DNA from 2 places in the Oceaniserpentilla sp. 4NH20-0058 genome. Region 2 is predicted to be linked to the other one. Evidence: predicted binding sites of a transcription regulator. Region 2 holds the regulator's gene; the other holds the start of a gene.

Region 1 (5,825 bases), on a different contig from region 2:
GCGGGCCACATTACCAGAAAGGCTAATTGCACTGTAAAGCTTGGCTATGCGTTGACTCAACATGCGTTGACGACCAGAAATGTTCACCCAGCGAGCACTGTCTCGCTCTGCGGTTTTTTCCAGCTCTTTTACCAATGCTTCACAGGCGGCTAATGTATTATCACTTAATACGAGAATATTTTCAGCGGTGAACTCATTAGAGTTTTTATTAAGTTCAGATTTGTATTGGTACCACTGAATCTCTATGCCTTTAAGAGTTGCTTCAACTTCGGCTGGAGAGCCAAGATGTATTGATGAGAATTCTGTTAAATCTTTTAAGTTATTTTCAAACTTATTAAAGCTTGCAATAAATTGTGCGTGGGCTTTTTCAGGTTGGATATCCATGGCTTTCAATAAATACGCTTTAGCCATACGTTGGCTGAGCATACGCAGTCGACCAGATTCGTTAATAGCTTGAGATAAGCTGTTGATTTCAGCAAAGCTTGGAATGGAAAAACTGCTAGCGATTAATGCGATGATTAAAATGAAGCTTTTCATTCTAATATCCTTTTAAATGATTTGGAAAAGGTACTGCTTTTTAGTGAAGAGTGGCGCAAGGCGCCACTCTCATTTCAATGTTACCGCGTTAGGTTCTAGAATTTAGCTGTGGCGGTTAGCCATACTTTGGTTGTATCAACTTTTGGCTTTGCAAGGTTTTCAGCAAAATCACTTGCAATATAGTGGGCTACTTTTAAGCTGGCACCATATTGACCAAACTTTTTAGCTGCCACAAAACCAAACTCATTACCTAATGGGTCACTGCCTTCAACAGAAGTGAAGTTATGATATTGCCCAACTAATTTCACACCTGATACTTTAGTTACAGCAGAAGCGTAAAGGTTTTGAATGCCGTTATTACCTGCACCAGTTAGGAAAGTGTCAGACCAACCATAGAATTTGTGGTTAGTACCTAGGGGTGTACCAAATGCAGCGGCACCATCATCGCTACCGAATGTTTCGATACCTATAGTGGCTTTTATATCTGCAATCTTTTTAGAGCCTGCAATATGGTAGTACAGAGATGAGAAGTCACCACCTGCGGCTGTGGTTTTATTTTGTGTTGCCAGTTCCGCTTCATATCCAAAACCTGAAGCTTTACCTACAGCTCGAATACCAAAAGTATCCAAATCTACGCCTGTGTTGGTTGCACCAGTAGCAGCATTGTAAACATCATCAATACCGTAATAGTAAGCAGTAGCGGCTAGATCATCGCTCACTTTGTATTTTGCATTTAATAAACTTATAGATTCTTCAGTGTTTGCATTTGTGATGAAGTTGCGGTTATTAGCAATTGCAGCAAAAATTATTAAGTTTTCTATAGATGTATTTTTGATCGAAACTGCATCAAAAGTTGCTTCATCTTGACGGAAGCCGACACCACCAACGTGACGCTGGTTATCTAAAAGAATACGCTGATTACCCAGTTTAACGGTAGAGTCAAAACCATTGTATTGTGCATATGCTTGGTTAAATTGTGTGGTTTCTTGGTCTAGAACTACGTTGTATTCAGTGTTTCCGTTTTCTTTGTCGTCAAAGTCATCTGTAATGTGAAATACGTTATCCCCTTCGATGACTACCGATACGCCAGCGTATTCGCCTGATTTAAAAGTAAGGCGAGATTTTAGAGTATTAGCAAGAGCAGCGTCTTTTGCGTTATCTAAGTCTGCTGACTCCGTACGGAAGCGGAAGTTTAAATCAACAGATGAGCCTTTTACGATGTCGTCAAAGCTTTCTGCGTGAACACTTACACTTGAGCTAAGGGCAAGGGCCGCAATGCTAGAAGCAAGTAGAGTCTTTTTCATTTTTAGTTACCTGTATTATTAATGTGAGTTTTAAATTAATAGTGTGTGAGTTTTTAAAAATATTTTTTGCATCAATATCCCTATAGAGCAACGCATATGCCAAGTTGGCGTTTTTTCATAAGAACTTATAAAAAATGTTGTCATGCACAATTGTGATTCAAAAATGATTCGCCTTTTGAGTGGACTCTTCATGGTGGTGCAAAAAAAACGGATTTCTGTGGGGCTAAAAGAGGGCGAAGATTGAAAATCCCATGTATTTTTGGTGCGCGTCGAGTGCACTATGTAGGTTCATTAAAGTTTTAAATGGTGCTCGGTTCTGGGGTTTTTTGGATTGTTTTTAAGGTTTTCAGAATAATGAGTGCACTTTAATTGTGTGTTTTAGGTTTTTTTAGGTGTTTTGGGGTCAAATTGCACATTTTTTAATGAAAATGCTGTTTTGGCATGAAGACTGCTCTAAGGGTGAATTAAATCAATTAATGAGTTTATTTTAGGAGCAGTACTATGTCGGACGTAGGTTTAAATATATTAAAGGTGAAAGAGCCTAAAATAAAAATGTTACATGTGAGTTGGTTTGCCTTCTTTTTAACATTTGTTGTGTGGTTCAACCATGCGCCTTTAATTGGGTTCATTAAGGAAGCATTCGATCTAACCACGCAAGAGGTGAAAGCTCTTCTTATATTAAATGTGGCATTAACCATTCCTGCTCGAATCGTGATTGGTATGTTGGTGGATAAGTTTGGCCCTCGTCATGTTTATTCGGGCTTATTGTTTGCTACTGGCATATTGTGTACGGCGTTTGCGTTATCACAAACCTATGAGCAACTTGCTTTATTCCGCTTTTTAATGGGTTTTGTTGGCGCTGGCTTTGTAATTGGTATTCGCTTAGTTGGTGAGTGGTTCCCAGCTAAAGAGGTGGGTGTTGCTGAAGGCATATATGGTGGCTGGGGTAACTTTGGTTCAGCGGCTTCTGCTATGTTGTTACCGACCGTTGCTTTAATGTTTGGTGGTGAAGACGGATGGCGTTATGCGTTAATGTCAACAGCGCTGATTGCTTTTGTGTATGGTTTTGTATTCTTTAAAGTGGCACGTAATACACCAAAAGGTTCTACATACTTTAAGCCTAAGAAGTCTGGTGGTTTACAAGTAAGCAATAAAAAAGACCTGTATTTCTATTTAGCCATGAATATTCCAATGTATATCGCATTAGCGGTATTAACTTGGAAATTGTCGCCTACAAATCTAGGTCTTTTATCTGATTTCGCTGTGAATTTCATTTATGTTGGGTTAGTGGTGTTGTTTTTTGTGCAAACCAAACAAATCTTTAACGCGAATAAAGAGCACCTAGCAGAACCTGTTCCTGAGATTCAGCAGTATAAATTCAAGCAAGTGGCGATTCTGCAGTTAGCTTATTTTGTGACATTTGGTTCTGAACTGGCGGTTGTGTCTATGTTACCGCTTTACTTCTTAGAGACGTTTGAAGGTCTTTCTGCTGTTACAGCTGGTTTATTAGCCTCTGGTTTTGCTTTCATGAATTTAGCCGCTCGCCCAGGTGGTGGTTGGTTAAGTGATAAGTTTGGTCGTCGTAAAACACTTTCTATTCTAATTTGTGGTCTAACCGTAGGCTATTTAGTGTTAAGCCAAATTGAAGGTACTTGGTGGATTCCGCTCGCGGTTATTGCCACTATGTGTTGTTCTTTCTTTGTGCAAGCCGGTGAAGGTGCCGTATTTGCTATGGTGCCTTTAGTTAAGCGCAGCATGACAGGGCAAATAGCCGGTATGACGGGTGCTTATGGTAACGTTGGTGCGGTAATCTTTTTAACGGTATTGTCGTTCGTTGATTACAGTACGTTCTTCATTGTGATTGCGTGTTGTGCCGCTGTGTGTTTTGTTGCTGTTCAGTTTATTGAAGAGCCAAAAGGGCATGTAGCTGAAGTAAATGAAGATGGCACAGTTGAGTTAATCCAAGTAGGCCATTAATACTTTAGCCAATTGGCATTGATTGTTTTTTTAGTGAAGAGCTTTGATACCACACCGTTGCAAGTAGGGTATTAAAGCTCTTTATTTTTTTATAAAGTGTTATTTGAATTGATTGTTTTTGAGGTCTTCATGCATTTAGAAGCACAGCTTGTACTATCCGTAGGCCAACATAGTTGCGCGGGGGCAAAAGACATTAATGAAGATTGCATTGGTTTACGTATACCTGATCAACCAGCATTAACTTTTAAAGGTGCGGTGGCTGTGATTGCAGACGGTGTTAGTGCGGCAGAGGCGGGTAAAGAAGCCAGCGAAATGTGTGTGCGAAACTTCATCAGTGACTATTATGCAACACCTGATGCTTGGTCAGTAAAAACAGCTGGGCAGAAAATTGTATTGGCCCTGAACCGCTGGTTAGTAGGGCAAAGCCAGATTAAAGGCCATGTTAGTACATTAAGTGCATTGATTTTAAAATCCCAAACGGCTTCGATCTTCCATATTGGTGATACTCGGATTTATCGTTTAAGAAAAGGTAAATTTGAATGTCTAACTACCGATCATTCAATCAGTATAAATAGCGATACAGTTTATCTTTCCCGCTCCATGGGAATGGATAACCATCTTGAAATGGATTTTCAACAATTTGAACTAGAGCAAGAGGATGTTTTTTTCTTAAGTTCTGATGGTGTTCATGATTTTGTGCCTCATAAAAATATTCAACAGGAGCTTGCTTCAAGCAAAGATTATGATGCGAGTTGTAAAAAATTAACAGAGCAAGCATTGGCCGCAGGTAGTAATGATAATTTAAGTTGCCAGATTGTGCGTGTTGATCAATTGCCAGATGCTAACAATCAAGAGGTTTATAAAAAGCTAAGTGATATGCCGTTTCCTCCACCCCTAGAAATAGGCCAGTCATTGGATGGATTGACGGTTATTAAAAGTTTACATGCCAGTTCACGAAGTCAGGTGTACTTGGTAAAAGATGATGCAGGTAAGCGTTTTGTACTTAAGACACCGTCCGTTAATTTTGAGGATGATCCTGCCTACATCGAACGTTTTGTCATGGAGCAATGGATTGGTAAACGGGTAGATAGTCCTTATGTGGTTAAAATGGTAGAGCCCGTACATAAAACAGCACTGTATACGTTACTTGAATATGTTAATGGAATGACCTTAGAGCAATGGATAAGAGAGAACCCTAAACCAGACATAAGTGAAGTGATACGTCTTGCGGAACTGATCAGTCGAGGAATTAGAGCGTTACATAGGAAAGACATTCTACATCAAGATATTAAACCGGATAATATTTTGTTAGATCGTGATGGGGTGCCAAAATTAATTGATTTTGGCTCCTGTTATGCTGCCGGTATAGAAGAGATTGATACGCCATTTGAGCGTGAAGAAGCATTGGGTACGGCAGTTTATAGCGCCCCTGAAACACGTTTTAGGATGCGAAAAACAAAGCGTTCAGATATGTTTAGTTTAGCGGTGGTTGTGTATGAAATGCTGACCGGTAGGCTGCCATTTGGCGAGCAATTAGAAAACTTAGTGGATCAACGAAAAATTTCCAGTTTAAATTATCAGCCTGCCACCCAGTATAATCCGATGATACCCATGTGGATGGATCAAGCACTGCGAGTGGCGTTATCCCCTCAGCCTGAATTACGACAAGATGCGTTGTCTGAATTTGTTTTTGATTTACAAAAGCCCAATAGTAAGTATAAAAATAAAGAGTTCATTCCATTGTCGAAAAGAAACCCTGTCCAGTTTTGGCAAGGGTTAGCGATTGCACAAGGGTTAGCGATACTTGGGTTGTTGTATTATTTTTTGAAATAACGGCAGGTATAAAAAAACTAGGCAGTTTATTCACTGCCTAGTTTTTATTGGAGTAAAATTACGGTTTGTAAATGATTTTTACAGAACCATCTACCGCACCTTCATCAATGTAACCAATGATATTTGGGTTGCTAGCCACCATGTTTTTCACCTCTGCATCACCACCCACCACTT
Region 2 (5,825 bases):
TTTTTTATGCGGTCCCACTCGGCAACGGCTTCAATCATAGTTGCTGTAAGTGGTAGCAATTTCAATTGCTTTTTAGGTAGCTCGCAAATGCGTTTGCCCAAGTCTTGAAGAGCATGCATCTCTCGTTTTACTTGAGATTTGCTGGGGCCTGAATACTCTTCAAACTGATCGTCGTCATGCTCGTTCATGTTTTAAACCAAACTTTATAAGTAAAAACTGGCCGCAAGGCCAAGGAATGCAAAAAAACCAACCACATCGGTAATGGTGGTTAATACCACGCCACCTGCTAGGGCGGGGTCAATTTTAAGGCGTTGCATAATTATCGGTAAAAATGCACCGGCTAATGCGGCCACCACTAAATTTATAATGATAGCAACGCCAATTATGACGGAGATCTGTAGGTCTTGAAACCAAGCATAGGTGGCCAGCGCAATTACAATAGACCAAAGTACGCCGTTGCTTAAACCCACGATGAACTCTCGATTAAGCAGCCAGCCAATATTGTTACTGCCGATGTGACCAATAGCTTGGCCACGAATAACCAAAGTTAATGTCTGGCTACCTGCTATGCCGCCCATACTGGCGACAATTGGCATTAATACCGCAAGCGCGACCACTTTATCAATGGTGCCTTGAAATAACCCAATAACGGCACTGGCTAAGAAGGCTGTGAGCAAGTTTATACCTAACCAAACAGCACGACGGCGACTGGTTTTAAATGCGGGTGCAAAAGTATCTTCGTCTTCATCAAGACCTGCCATGCTCATTAATGAGTGGTCAGCTCCTTCACGGATAACATCAACCACGTCATCAATGGTGATACGTCCTAACAGCTTGTATGTTTTTTCATCTACAACCGGCGCTGAGATTAAATCGTGACGTTCAAATAACTGTGCAACTTGGGTATCTGGCATATCCGCTGAGATAGTAATGACATCGGTGTTCATTATTTCTCGAACAGTGGTATCGCCATCACTGACCAAAATTTTATTGATAGGAAGAACACCAATAAATTCATCGCGACGGTTTACTACTAATAAGTTATCTGTCATGTCAGGAAGGGAGCGGTGACGCCTTAAGTAACGTAATACCACTTCCAGCGTAATATCTGGACGTACCGTTACAGTGTCTGTGTTCATCAGACCACCGGCACTGTCCTCAGGATAAGACAGAACCGCTTCAATACGCGCTCTGTCTTGTGAGTCCATTGTGGTAAGGACTTCTTGGGTCACTGTATGAGGCAGTATTTGAAGTAAATCGGCCACGTCGTCTGTATCTAAGTCAGACATGGCGTTGGCCACTTCTTCAACACTCATTCGGTTCAATAACCAGCTTTGCAGCTCATCATTCAGGTGTTGAAGAACTTCACCTTCATTTTCTTCATCAATTAAGTCCCAAAGTAAATTACGCTCTTTTGGGGGGGATGATTCAAGCAGGTGGGCAACATCGGCAGGTTGTAAATCACTATTTAGGATACGGCGCACTTGTGCCAAAGCACCGCTTTCTAGAGCGGCACCTAGATGGACAAGTTTATTGTGCTTATGTTCGCCCCTAGCCATAGTGGGTTCCCTTTAGATCAGGGGTTGATTGTACCGATAAAGCGAGTATCAGGCTACGACCCCTTGTTTAAAAAGTGTAGCCTAGTGAGCTGATTTATTTGAGGTTTTATTGAGAGGAAAGGTTATTCGCCTTCACCAAAGAAGTCGTTAATTAACTCTATTAATGCATCCATGGCCGCTTGTTCGTCATCGCCATTAACTTTTAATAGAACTTCAGAGCCTTGGCTGGCTGCTAGCATCATCACGGACATAATGCTTTTTCCGTCTACTTCTTTCCCATTGAAGCTAATTTTAACTTTACTGGAAAACGCGGATGCGGTGGATACCAACTTAGCGGCGGCGCGTGCGTGCAAACCCAGTTTATTTATTATTGTTGCAGAGTTTTCAAGCATGATAGTAGGTGTAAAAATGAGTAATGACTTACCATATCCAGCAAATGAGTTGATGTCCAGCGTTAGCGCATGGAATTCAGCGTATTATTGATTGAGCTCGCGGTGACGTACTTGAACATTTGGGTAAATCTCTTGGTAGGCGTTAAAAAGCCGTTCAGCCATATACACACTTCGGTGTTGTCCGCCAGTACAGCCAATACTGACTGTCATATAGGTGCGATTATTAGCTTCAAATTCAGGTAACCAGTTTTGTAAGAACCCTTGTATGTCATTGAACATCTTATTGACGGAGTCTTCATCTTTTAAAAATGTTTGTATTTTTACGTCTTGTCCTGTGTATTGACGCAAACTTGGGTCCCAATAGGGATTAGGTAGGCAGCGTACATCGAACACTAAGTCACTATCTTTAGGTATGCCGTGTTTGAAACCAAATGATTCAAACAACAATGACATTTCATTTTCTTGTTTTTGGACCACTCTTTCTTTAATTAAGCTTCTTAATTGATGCATGGATAGGTGAGTGGTATCGACGGTTAAGTCCGCTAAATCGGCGAGGTTGTGAAGCAGAGCTTTTTCGCGCTCAATGGCATCCAGTAACGGTACATCTGGCCCTGTTAATGGGTGTTTTCGTCTGGTGGCACTGAAGCGGGTTAATAAGGTGTCTGTGTGGGCATCCAGATAGATGATTTCTAGTTCGCATTGCTTGCGGTCAAGTTTATCAAGAATAATGGAAAAGTTAGCTAGGTCAGTTTGATTGTTGCGCGCATCAATGCTTACGGCAACACTGGTAAGTTGTGATGATTCGCTCTGTATTTGATCCAGTAGGTTTTGCAGTAAAGCCACTGGTAGGTTATCGATACAATAAAACCCAAGATCTTCTAATAGATCAAGGGCGGTACTTTTCCCTGAACCACTACGACCACTTATGACCACGAGTTTCATAATTAAACCTTTTATTTATGCGGTGGCGAGCTGGTAAAGTTCACGTTGGCTTTTTGCTGAGCGAAGTTGCTCTCGATAGGTTTCTTTGCTGAATTTTTGTGCAAGCATACTGAGGGTCTGTAAATGCTGCTCGGTGGCTTCGGCGGGCACTAAAAGCACAAACACAATATCAACGGGCTGACGATCAATGGCGTCATAGTCGATGGGCTCATCTAAAATAAATAGTGCGCCTACCGTGTCGATACATTCTTCTAAGCGAGAGTGGGGAATGGCGATGCCCTCTCCGATGCCGGTGCTTCCCAGCTTTTCTCTTGTAATGAGTCGTTCATAGATGTCATCAGCCTGAGCGTCCTCAATGTTGGATGCTAAAAACTGGCTAACATGCTGAATGAGTTTCTTTTTACTACTGCAGTGCGCACCCAATTGGGTGCGCTCAAGATTAAGAATATTTGAAATACTTGAAGTCATATTGAATCAGTGGTTATTTCCATGACGGTGATTAACCATCTTTTCTTTGTGCTTAAGCAGTTGGCGGTCTAGTTTATCCGTCATGCTGTCGATAGCGGTGTACATGTCTTCGCTATCTGCGTTGGCGTGTAAATCGGCGCCAGCAGCATGGATGGTGGCTTCTGCCTTTTGGGCGAGCTTTTCTACGGTCAGGGTGACTTGTACATTGGTTATGTTATCAAAGTGACGCTCAAGCTTTTCCACTTTAGACTGAACGTAATCCTTTAAGGATTGAGTCACTTCAACATGATGGCCGCTGATATTAATTTGCATAGATGGCTCCTACTGTCGGCACTCCAGTTCCAGAGTGCGTGAATATGCTGATAATCTAATAAATAGTTTATCGGCGAAAACTCGTTTATTCGCCATATACTAATGGCTAAACCAAGCGTTTCCGTTCGTTTGACGGTGGAATGTGCATCGCCTCACGGTACTTGGCTACAGTTCTACGTGCAACCTTGATGCCTTCTTCTTCTAACATGTTGGCAATTTTGCTGTCGCTTAAAGGCTTTTTAGCACTTTCGACTGAAATGAGCTTTTTAATCATAGCTCTAATTGCGGTTGATGAGCACTCTCCACCACTGGTGGTACTCACATGGCTAGAGAAAAAGTACTTCAACTCGAAAATACCGGCCGGTGTATGCATGTATTTTTGAGTGGTAACACGAGAAATGGTGGATTCATGCATGCCTACTGCCTCGGCAATGTCATGCAGAACCAAGGGTTTCATTGCTTCATCCCCTTGTTCTAAAAAGTCTTGTTGATACTCAACGATTTTCATGGCCACTTTAAGCAAGGTTTCGTTACGGCTTTGTAAGCTTTTAAGAAACCAGCGGGCTTCCTGTAAGTGATCCTTGATGAAATTGTTGTCTGCGCTGCTGTCAGCGCGCTTCACCATTGATGCGTAGTGGTCATTGATGCGCAATTTAGGGGCAATTTCAGGGTTTAATTCAACACGCCACTCACCTTTGATTTTACGAACCATAACATCAGGTATGACGTATTCGCTGGTTTGTGGATCAATTTGTGAGCCTGGGCGTGGATTTAATTCTTGTATGCCTCGAATAACCACTTTTAGCTCGTCTTCTTTGACTTTTAATTTACGCATAAGTGCTGCGTAATCTTTAGAGCCTAATAAGTCGATGTATTGATCGATTAAGGTTTGAGCTAATGGCAACCATGGTGTTTCAATGGGTAGTTGGCGCAGTTGCAGTGATAAGCATTCTTGTAAATCACGGGCACATACACCGCTAGGCTCAAATTGTTGGAGTAAATGTAATACGGCTTCTACTTCGTCTAGTTCAATTTCAAGCTCTGGGTTTAATGACCCAACAATGTCTTCAAGATCAACTTTTAAGTAGCCGTCATCGTCCACACCTTCAATGATGTTGATGGCAATTAGGTGATCGTTTTCTGACATAGGAGTTAGGTTAAGCTGCCATAATAGGTGATCACGTAGATCATCAGTACTGCCGTTTCGGCTATCCATGTCAAAATCATCACCAGATGATGAGCCTGAGTGGCTTTCTGTCATGGATGTAGGGGCAGCGGAGGCTTGCCAAGTATCGTCCCATTCACTGTCGGTAGACAGTTCGTCCGGAATGTTTTCATTCCAGTCATCGGCGGCGGTTGGCTCATCCGATTGGGTTTCTTCTACTGGTTGGGTAGTTTCTTGTTTGTCTTCACTTTGTGAGTTGATGTCTTGATTGGCATCGCCTTCAAACTCTTCATCTACATCGAGCAAAGGGTTTGAGTCCAGAGCGTTTTGAATTTCTTGCTGCAGATCTAGGGTAGAAAGCTGAAGTAAACGGATGGCCTGTTGCAGCTGAGGAGTCATGGTCAGCTGCTGACCCATTTTAAGTTGGAGCGAGGCTTTCATATAATACTGCTTAATCCCATGTCACTTTGACTTGTTACCCTGAATATACAAGATTACAACTTAAAGTCATCACCTAAATAAATATCTTTGACTTGCTGATTTGATAAAACATCTTCAGCAGAACCTTCTGCGATAATGTGACCATTACCCACGATATAAGCTTTCTCACAAATATCAAGGGTTTCTCGAACATTGTGGTCGGTTATCAGTACACCTAAACCGCGTTTCTTCAGTTGTTTTACGATACTTTTTATATCTCCCACTGATATGGGGTCAACCCCTGCAAAGGGTTCATCCAAAAGTATGAAGGATGGTTCTGCAGCAAGCGCACGAGCTATTTCAACACGGCGTCGTTCACCACCTGAAAGGGCCATGCCCAAGCTGTCTCGAATATGTTGGATGTGGAATTCATCTAACAGTTTTTCAAGTTTTTCCTTACGTTCAGTATGGCTCAATTCTTTGCGAGTTTCTAATATGGCCATAATATTATTTGCAACGGTTAACTTACGAAAAATTGATGCTTCTTGTGGTAAGTAGCCGATACCT

What was found. The regulator sigma-54, encoded in region 2, starts transcription at its own class of promoters, with help from an activator protein. The targets are predictions, from matches to a motif close to TGGCACNNNNNTTGCTNT.
Region 1: the regulator sigma-54 is predicted to act here: its motif matches at 2,279-2,296, upstream of ABWV45_RS09165 (NarK family nitrate/nitrite MFS transporter).

Annotation. Positions count from the first base shown of each region.
Region 1 covers NZ_BAABWE010000006.1:20,181-26,005, forward strand. Annotated here, with positions in the region: gene ABWV45_RS09155 (type IV pili methyl-accepting chemotaxis transducer N-terminal domain-containing protein) at 1-537, opposite strand, end outside; gene ABWV45_RS09160 (alginate export family protein) at 633-1,841, opposite strand; gene ABWV45_RS09165 (NarK family nitrate/nitrite MFS transporter) at 2,343-3,818, shown strand; gene ABWV45_RS09170 (bifunctional protein-serine/threonine kinase/phosphatase) at 3,948-5,651, shown strand; gene ABWV45_RS09175 (type 2 periplasmic-binding domain-containing protein) at 5,710-5,825, opposite strand, start outside.
Region 2 covers NZ_BAABWE010000002.1:58,490-64,314, reverse strand. Annotated here, with positions in the region: gene yjgA (ribosome biogenesis factor YjgA) at 1-188, opposite strand, end outside; gene mgtE (magnesium transporter) at 204-1,559, opposite strand; gene ABWV45_RS03460 (HPr family phosphocarrier protein) at 1,682-1,951, opposite strand; gene rapZ (RNase adapter RapZ) at 2,036-2,893, opposite strand; gene ptsN (PTS IIA-like nitrogen regulatory protein PtsN) at 2,909-3,361, opposite strand; gene hpf (ribosome hibernation-promoting factor, HPF/YfiA family) at 3,368-3,673, opposite strand; gene ABWV45_RS03440 (RNA polymerase factor sigma-54) at 3,780-5,279, opposite strand; gene lptB (LPS export ABC transporter ATP-binding protein) at 5,333-5,825, opposite strand, start outside.